Regions from separate parts of the Paenibacillus sp. FSL P2-0136 genome, predicted to be linked through region 3. Evidence: predicted binding sites of a transcription regulator. Region 3 holds the regulator's gene; each other region holds the start of a gene.
The links. The regulator Rex, encoded in region 3, represses fermentation and respiration genes when NADH is low (regulators of the CRP and FNR family bind a similar motif). The targets are predictions, from matches to a motif close to TTGTGAAATATTTCACAA.
Positions count from the first base shown of each region.

Region 1: nirB (nitrite reductase large subunit NirB) is a predicted target of Rex. The motif match lies at 1,905-1,922, and genes of this name have one in related genera.
Region 2: NYE26_RS07190 (flavocytochrome c) is a predicted target of Rex. The motif match lies at 1,757-1,774, and genes of this name have one in related genera.

Region 1 covers NZ_CP150244.1:4,714,473-4,717,712, reverse strand. Annotated here, with positions in the region: gene NYE26_RS20195 (helix-turn-helix transcriptional regulator) at 1-59, opposite strand, end outside; gene ric (iron-sulfur cluster repair di-iron protein) at 287-982, shown strand; gene NYE26_RS20185 (hypothetical protein) at 1,115-1,801, shown strand; gene nirB (nitrite reductase large subunit NirB) at 2,027-3,240, shown strand, end outside.
Region 2 covers NZ_CP150244.1:1,735,488-1,738,727, reverse strand. Annotated here, with positions in the region: gene NYE26_RS07195 (FAD-dependent oxidoreductase) at 1-98, shown strand, start outside; gene NYE26_RS07190 (flavocytochrome c) at 182-1,741, opposite strand; gene dcuS (DcuS/MalK family sensor histidine kinase) at 1,869-3,240, opposite strand, start outside.
Region 3 covers NZ_CP150244.1:4,444,580-4,447,819, forward strand. Annotated here, with positions in the region: gene NYE26_RS18870 (amidohydrolase) at 1-833, opposite strand, end outside; gene NYE26_RS18875 (redox-sensing transcriptional repressor Rex) at 823-1,473, opposite strand; gene dinG (ATP-dependent DNA helicase DinG) at 1,623-3,240, opposite strand, start outside.

The sequences.
Region 1 (3,240 bases), 270 kb from region 3:
TGCTTTTGCGACATGTCTTTTGCCGCTCTCGAGGCTTTGAGCCTCAGATTCTTCCCCATTCCCTCACCTCACGCATATTGTAAAATATATAAAACAAAATGTCTAGTATATTTAACATTTAAAAAAACAAAAAGTTTGCGTTCATTAAAATTTGTTATATTCAGTGCGTACAATCACAAGTTCCGCCTAAGGCCAGTGATAAGGTGTAGAAGTGAAAAGAAGCACAAACCTACATCTAACCTGAGGAGGGGCCAACATGGCGTCCAATCAATTAAACGATACAACAATTCATCCCGGGTTCACCCCGGAAGCAATGGTCAGAGATATTGTTCTGCAGTTCCCCAAAGCAGCAGATTATTTCAAAGCACAACGGATCGATTTCTGCTGCGGAGGTGCCAAGCCGCTGGCTGAAGCCGCTGCCGAGAAGGGTCTTGATCCGGCAGCAATGGTGCAGGAGCTGAACAAGCTGCAAGAGCAGCACCCGGTTCTGGAAGAGGATACCGCCTGGAACGAAGCTTCTTCGGAGGAGCTGGTGGATTATATTGTGAACAAGCATCACCGTTACCTGCGTGAAGAGCTTCCGCTAATCAGTCAAAATGTAACCAAGGTGTTCCGCGTTCACGGTGAGGATTCACCGCACCTCGGAGAAATGCACCGTCTGTTCAATATGCTGCGTGAAGAGCTGCTGCAGCATACAGCGAAGGAAGAAGAGAGCGAATTCCCTAAGATGCTGGCCTACACTCAGAACCCAACCGAAGAAGGACTTGCGGAGCTGCGCGGACTGCTGCATAATTTGGAAGCTGAGCATGACGGGGCCGGAGAGATTCTGCGCGAGCTGCGCAGAGTTACTAATGACTACACACCGCCTGCACATGCCTGCACGACTTATCGCCTGACCTATGCCCGCCTTGAAGAACTGGAAGGCATGACTTTCGAACATGTACATCTGGAGAACAACATTTTGTTCCTGCGGTATCAATAGGACCTGCTGCAAGGTAGAAGTCCCTTCGGGGGCTTTTTACTTTTTCTTCCGGCAGAAATGATTTGAGAACCCTTCCTCTATGCGTTATCCTTAAAGAGTCTGGGAAAATACATATGAAGGCGGTGCCGTGGGATGTCCACGAAATGGATGCGCTTCATGCTGTGCCTTCTCTTGCTGGCCGCGGCAAGCGGTTGTGGCTTGGGATCAGAGAATGGCGGCAGCAGTAACGGAGGCCAAGGATTAACCTTTTCAGTCAAGGTGGGTGACAGTGAAATGGCCGGAAGCTCGGCCAGATTGCTTAATGAAGCTTACGTGCCTGGGAATTCAATAATAGAGCTGTTCAGAAAGAGCGGCGTTGTTACATTTTCAGCGGATGGAACCAGTATTCTTGAGGTGAATAAGGTCTCCCTGGGTCCGGATATGAGCTGGGAGGTTCAGGTGAACGGCAAGAAGGTTCCAGAGCTGAATACGACCCTGGAACCGGGTTCGGCCATTACGATGTCAGCAGGGCCTGCCGGAACCGGAAAGATGTTTCAGCCTGTCATCATCACGGTGAACGGGGGGAGCGAGCAGCCGGAGCTGACACATTCGCATGTGCTTTCTTTTATGCAGGATATGTCCGTCAAGGGACTGCTCAAGAACAGCGGTATGGTCCGGCTTGCCGAGGATAACCGGACGGTGCTTACTGTTATGGATTATACACCGCTCAGCAGCGAGGAATGGAGACTGAAGGTCAACGATAAAGGTCTGCTCGGTAATGGAGTGGACATGAAGCTCAGTCCGCAGGACAAGCTGGAGATCTCTCTGGTACTGAAATAAGTGAATGAAGTATAGGAGTGAGATCGTGTATCGAATGAACGGATATCTGTGCGAAACTGCATGGGTATCCGTTTTTTTTGGACAGGAGAAGTCATATCCACTTGTGTGAAAAAATTCACATAACGTGTGACTGTGGTCACACTTGTCATGGAATTGGGGACAGTATAATTTCTCTATCAGGTAAAGTTATTGAAGAAATCAGAGTTTCTGAAGGAGGGTCTACCAGTGGCAGCGGAAAGAGAAAAGTTAGTGCTGATTGGGAATGGCATGGCGGGAGTAGGCACTATTGAGCAGATTCTGAAGCTGGGCGGCGCTTATGATATTACTGTCTTCGGCAGTGAGCCGCATCCCAACTATAACCGGATTATGTTGTCCTATGTACTTGAAGGCAGCAAAACAATTGAAGACATCATTCTCAACGATCTCGGGTGGTATGAAGATAATCATATTACACTGCATACCGGCACGACGGTTACCCGGATCGATGAACAGAACAAACTAATATTGACCGATAATGGACTGGCGGTTCCTTACGATAAAGCAATTATTGCGACAGGCTCGAATTCTTTCATTCTCCCCGTACCCGGCAGCACCAAGGATGGGGTAGTCGGGTTCCGAGATATCGCAGACTGCGATGCGATGCTGGCAGCGGCGAAGCAGTACCGCACGGCGGCTGTGATCGGTGGAGGACTGCTAGGTCTTGAAGCGGCGAAGGGCCTGGTCAATCTGGGTATGGATGTTACCGTTGTGCATCTGCTGGAGGATCTGATGGAGCGCCAGCTGGACCGTACCGCTTCTTCAATGCTGCAGGCAGAGCTTACGCGTCAAGGTGTGAAATTCGCCATGGGCAAGCAGACCGTTGAATTAACTGGCGAAGAACGGGTAACTGGACTACGCTTCAGTGACGGCAGTGAACTGCCCGCAGAGTTTGTAGTGATGGCTGTTGGAATCAAGCCGAATGTCCAGCTTGCCAAGGACAGCGGAATCACCGTTAACCGCGGGATCGTAGTTGACGATTATATGCAGACTTCTATGGCAGATGTGTATTCTGTCGGCGAATGTACAGAGCACCGTGGAACCTGCTACGGACTCGTTGCACCGTTATTCGAGCAGGGCATGGTTCTTGCCAAGCATTTGTCTGGTGTACAGACTCCGGGCTATGAAGGCTCAGTTGTAGCAACCAAGCTCAAAATTTCCGGGGTAGATGTGTTCTCCGCTGGTGAATTTACCGAAACGCCGGAGCATACCGTCATTTCTGCCAAGGATGAATGGAAGCGAACCTACAAGAAGATTTTGCTTAAGGATAATGTGATTGTCGGTGCCGTCTTGTTCGGTGATGTAACGGAATCTGCCAACCTGCAGAAGCTTGTGAAAAACAGCACAGAGATGACCAATGAAATCTATGATGAAGTTATGGGCACAAGCTGCTGCGGCGGAGG
Region 2 (3,240 bases), 2.7 Mb from region 3:
TTGCCGATACGCTGGCCGGCAAAAGCCGTCCGGAGCTGGAGCTGTTCTCGCTGACCCGGTCGGCCAAGCCTGCGCCCTCCCCGGCGATACAGCCTTAGAGCTGCAACACAGAAAGGGATGCCCGCATAGCCTGATGGCTGCGGAGCATCCCTTTTACATGAGAACAATATAGAATAATAGCTTATTGCGCTTTTACAAATTCAGCCGACTTAATCCCTGCCTGACGTCCGAAGATAATAATCTCGGCTACCGAGTTACCGCCGATGCGGTTCTCACCGTGCAGCCCGCCGACCACTTCTCCTGCCGCGAACAGGCCCGTAATCGCCTTGCCGTCTTTGTTCAAGACCTCAGTGTTGGTGTTGATCACCACTCCGCCCATCGTATAGTGAATTCCAGGGCCGATCTGAATCGCATAATACGGAGCACCGGACAGATCATTATCCATACCGGTTGTTCTGCCGAACTCGGCATCCGACTTACTTTTCACCGCACTGTTCCATGTTTCCACGGTGGTCTTAAGTGCAGCGGCTGGAACCTTCATCTGATCCGCCAGTGCCTCGATGGTATCTGCGGTCTTGACTACACCCATCTTGATGTATTGATCTACCGCCTTTACACGGGATTTCACTCCGGCGTCGAACACGAGATAAGCGGATTTCTCAGGAAGTGTATTAATTGAAGCCGTCACCTTGTCACGGGTATCCATCTCATTGCCGAAGCGCTTGCCCTCAGCAGATACAAGAATAGCCCCTTCTCCCCGGACCGCTTCACCGATCAGGTAGGATTTCTCCTGCTGTACAGTCGGGTGAACCTGAATCTGATCCAGGTCCACGGTAGTTCCGCCGACCTTCTCAATCATGGCAATGCCGTCGCCGGTGCTGCCAATCTGGTTGGTCGTTACCAGTCCTTGCAGATCCGGGCGAACCTTGGCAATCAGTTCCTTGTTGGCACCGAAGCCCCCGGTGGTTACGATAACTGCTGCTGCGCTGATCGTTTTGTCATCAGCCTGGTTGAACAGCACCTTCACGCCGTTCACCTTACCATCCTGTACCGTAAGCTCCTTCACATCCGCATTGACGAACAGCGGAATTCCCTGCTCCTGAACATTGCGGACAAGTCCTGCTACAAGATATTGTCCCACGGCCGAGCCGTCCTCCGGACGATGGGTACGCTTCTCCTTCATACCGCCGGTAATTGTAATATTGTTCAGGCGGATTCCGATGGAATCGAGCCAGTCAATGGCACCTGCGGATTGATCCACGAAGAAGTGCAGCAGCTCCTTATTGTTCGTATCATGTCCGCCCTTAAGGGTCTCTTCATAGAACAGTTCGTTGCTGTCTTCGATGCCCTGCTCCTTCTGGAACTTGGTCTGCGAAGCATTCATCCCTGAGGAGGATTTGGTTGTATTGCCGCCGGCTACCGGCATTTTCTCTAAGATGACCGGGTTCATGCCGGCCGCTTTGGCTTCCAGCGCAGCAGACATTCCAGCACCGCCCGCGCCGACGATGACGATATCATATTTATCCTTTAACTGATCATATGGAGTATAGCTCGCTTCGGATGCTCCCGACACGGCCTCCGGCTTCTCAGTAGGTGCAGTGGTTGCTACCGGCTCTGTAGCCGCGCTGCCCGCTTCCTTGCTCTCATTCTTGCTGCTGCCCGCATTGTTGTTTCCGCAGCCTGCAATGACCAGCATCACGGAGAGAATGAGGATAAGCGCCGCTGTTAATCTCTTATTCATGTGAGTTGTGCCCCCTTGTGCATATTTTCACAATTATCATAGCGCCAAAGAAGCGGTTTGTGGAACCTTCCGTAAATTATTAAAGAGTTTTGTAACTAAAGTAAGCGGGTATGCGGACCTTAAATGTTCACACACCCTCCTCCTCCTTCACCTCATAAGGCACATCCACGATAAAATGTGCTCCCGGCCCGCAGCCGGCGGCAAGCTCAAGATGACCCCCCAGTTTGTCTACACTTTTCTTCACCAGATATAGGCCGATTCCCCGCTGTTCACCCTTGGAGGAGTAGCCCTGAACGAAGATCTTATCCCCCAGACCCGCCGGAATTCCCGGACCGTTGTCGCTAACCTCGCATAGCAGCCGCCCTTCTTCATATTGAAAAGCAAGCTCCACCCGCTTCACGGGTTGCTCACAGAGCTCCCCCAGCGCCTCCAGAGCATTATCCAGCAGATTGCCGGCAATCGTAATCAGCTCATGAATCACCTGCGGATCAGCCGGCTCCGGCAGATAGCTGTCTCCGGTCAGCAGCAGCTCCATCCCCGCTTCGCGTGCCCGGCTCAGCTTCCCCAGCAGAAATCCGGCCAGCACCGGGTCCTTGATCTGTCTTGTGATCGACCCGATCTCCTTCTGGTAATTGCTTACCGTTCCCAGAATATATTGCTGCAGCTCATCATACAGACCCATATGCGTCATGCCCATAATGACATGCAGCTTGTTCATGAACTCATGGGCACCGGAGCGCAGCGCTTCTGCATAGACCGAGACTCCCGACAGCTTCTCTGCCAGCACAGCCAATTCGGTTTCATCCCGGAAGGTAGCAATCGCGCCAACGATGTTCCCATTCACCCGGACTGGCAGGCTGTTCACCAAAAGAGAGCTGTCTCCCAGCTCCAGCTCCCGGTCCTGTATCCCCTCTCCCTCAGCCAATACCTGCTCAAGACCCAGCTCCGGCCAATACTCGGCAATCTGCCGGTTCATGGCGCTCCCGCCAATCCCCGCTGCCCGCAGAAGCCGCTGTGCTTCCATATTAAGGATGGTAATCCGCGCCTCCTGATCTACGGCAATAATTCCCTCACGCGTGGATTCCAGCATCGCACTGCGTTCCTGGAGCAGCTTGGAGATGTCCTCCGGCTCCATCCCGAACACCATCCGCTTGATCCGGGCCGCCAGAATGAATGCTCCTCCCGCTCCCAGCAAGGCTCCCGAGACCAGAATCGCAATAATCGTCCACTCATTCATCAGGACCAGCCGCTCGACCCGCTCCAGGGACAGACCGGCAATGACCACACCCACCTGATGCCCCCGGTTGTTATAGACCGGCACGAAGCCGCGCAGGGATCTGCCGAGCGGACCGGCCCCTTCGGAGATGCTCTCCCCTCCGCGCAGCGATATCTCCTGGCCGCCTCCCGCAAAGGGCAGACCGACCAGCGAAGCATCCGGATGAGAATAGCGGATTCCCTTCATATCTGTCACGACCACGAACATAATATCATTGCGGCGG
Region 3 (3,240 bases):
AGGTTACTGCCGGGGTTATGCGACACGCCAACGTTATGGCGGGCCAGGATACCGATCTCTTCATCGTTCAGATGAACCCCGTGGGCAATGAGCGAAGGACGGGTGAACATCCCGAGCTTCTCCAGATGCGCGACCGGACGCAGGCCGTAGTCGGCCACGTTCTGTTCCACTTCATGGCGCGTCTCGGACATATGGGTGTGCATTGGCAAGTCCAGATCATGGGCAGCCTGCACAAACTTCATGAAAAACTCTGGAGGACAGGTGTACGGGGCGTGCGGTGAGAGCATGGTCGTAATTCTGCCGTCAGCCTTGCCGTGCCAGTTACGGGCAAAAGCAATCGCCTCAGCAAGCTTCGCTTGCTGTACCTCTTCCGGGCACAGCCCAATTACGCCGCGCATCAGCACAGCACGAATACCGGACTGCTCCGTTACTTCCGCTACCCGGTCCATATGATCATACATATCGAGGAAGGTGGTTGTGCCGCCCTTCAGCATCTCCAGCACGGACAACGAGGTTCCCCAATATACATCATCACCAGTGAATTTCTCTTCCATCGGCCACATCTTCTCCTGCAGCCAAGTCTGAAGCACCATATCGTCACCGTACCCGCGCAGCAGTGACATTGCAGTATGACCATGGGTATTTACCAGACCAGGCATGAACAGCAGACGGCTGCCGTCTACGACCTGTGCGCCATCCTCCACTACCGGCTCAGCTTCACCTATGTAAGTAATCAAATCATTCTCCAGGGTCATGTACCCGCTCAGTACCGGCTTGTCACTGCCCGGAACCAGGAAGTGCCCATTCTTGATTATCGTGATCTTACTGCTCATCTTCAGCCTCATCCTTTCCATCATGCAAATAATAGGCCAAGCTCTGCAGATCTGTGGTGAAATCTGCGGCATGAATCCGGATATTGGCAGGCGTCTTGAGAATAACCGGTGCGAAGTTCAGAATCGCTTCGATACCGGAATCCACAAGAATATCAGCTACGTTCTGGGCTTCGCTGTCAGGCACGGTAATAATCCCGATCCGGATGCCCTGCGAGCGGATGGTACTGCTTAGCTCCTCCATCGGCTGCACAACCAGCGAGTTGATCTGCTGGCCCACCTTCGGCGGGTAGGCATCGAAGATGGCAGTAATCTTCATCGTATCCTTCAAGTAAGCGTTGTAGTTAGACAAGGCATGACCGAGGTTACCGGCTCCAACCAGTGCAACATTAATTTGCTGGTCAAGCTTCAGGATATGGCGGATCTTCTCAATCAGATAAGATACATCATAGCCGATGCCTTTTCTGCCAAAATCACCAAAATAAGCCAAATCCTTACGGATCTGGGCGGGATTTAGGTCAAGCTTCTGGCCCAGCTCCTGAGAAGAGACTGTGGAGATTTCACGTTTTTGGAGATCGTTCAGGAAACGCAGGTACACTGGGAGCCTGCGCACGACGGCCTCCGATATTTTATCCGATTTCATGTATTCTCCTCCTTAAAAGTTTTGTTAGCCTACACTTCATTCCGTACAATTATAGCAACCGTGCCCCGCCGCCTGCCGGAGTGGCAGGACAGGCGGGAACGGATCTTCAGGATAATCATGACTTATTAATAATAGCAATAGCAGATGAATTAGGAAACCCCGCCGTCATCCAGCCATTCGGCAATTCTCGGGACCATCTGCTCGGTGAGCATATGCTCCATCTTGGGACCGGGGAGCGAGTACAGAAAGTACTTTCCGTAATGCGATTCAATCACTCTGGTATCGTACACAATTACGATGCCCCGGTCCTGCGCCGTGCGGACCAGCCGCCCGAAGCCCTGCTTGAAGCGGATGACAGCCTGCGGCACGGACAGCTTCATGAACGGATTCTTCTTCTGTGCCTGAAGCAGCTCTGACTTCGCTTCTGCCAGCGGGTGATTCGGCGGCTGGAACGGCAGTCTGACAATCGCCAGGCAGGTCAATGCTTCTCCAGGGATATCCACCCCTTCCCAGAAGCTGCTGGTACCCAGCAAGACCGAAGCCGGGCTGTCCTGGAAGCGGCGGATCAGCTTGCTCCGGCTGCCGCCTTCCACACCTTGTCCGAGTACCGCGATATCCTGTGAGGCAAGTGCCTCCTTCAGCGGTTCATACACCTGGCGCAGCATCTTGTAGGAGGTGAACAGCACCAGCATCCGCCCCCGTGTTGTTACAGCTGTCTCGGCAAGGGAGTGCACGAGGGTGTCCACGAAGCGGGCATCCCCAATACTCCCCTTGACGCTCGGGAAGTCCCGGGGAATGACCAGGAGAGCCTGCTCACGATACTTGAATGGCGACGGAAGCAGTGTTGTCATCAGACGCCGCTGCTCTGCAGCCTCGCCAAGACCCAGGTTATCAATCATGAACTGGAAGGATTTATCCACGGATAAGGTGGCCGAGGTCAGGATAATGCTCTTCTTCTTATCGAAGAACAGCTCCCTGAGCTGGGTGCTGACATCTACAGGAACAGCATACATTTGCAGTGACTTGCCCTTATAATTACCGCTTCCCTCCAGCCAATACACGATATTCTCATCGTTCAGACTCATGAAGAAGCGGATCTGCTCTCTAATGGATGCCAGATCCTTGAATAACCCGCCGATATCGGTCACAAGACTGTCTGAGGAGGATTGGCTGTCCGTGTCACGCATCTCACTGAGCATTTTGTCGCCCTTGCGGATGATATCGCTCAGACTGAGGTTCAGTGTATTCTCAAGGGCAGCCAGCTCCTCCCAATCCTTCGGCTTCTTGCCCGGCTGCAGGCGTGCCACCAGCTGACCTGCTTCACCGGCCCCGGCATCGCTGCGCTCAGGCAGCAGGCTGAAGAGCCGGTCGCTGAGCGCATCCCAGGACTCCTTCACCGTCAGCAGATCGGGATAGATCCGGTCGATCACGCCGCTCCATTCGGAAGCCTGCTCACTGCCCGAAGACTGCAGACTCTGGCGGAGGGCAGGCAGCTGCCCGCTCCGGCTATCCTTATAGAGTCGGGTGAGGGTATGGGCGAATGTGAAATATTTCATCTGCATGCCAAGATGCTTGCCGGCAATATCCTCCAGATGATGGGCTTCATCAATTACAAGATGGTCGTAAGCCGGAAGAAGCTGATGCCCGGCTTTGACATCTGCGAACAGCTTGGAGTGATTGGTGACTACCACATCGGAGATCCCGGCTTCATGCTTGGCCCGGTGGTAATAGCATTTGCGGAACCAGGGACAGGCGCGTCCCAGGCAG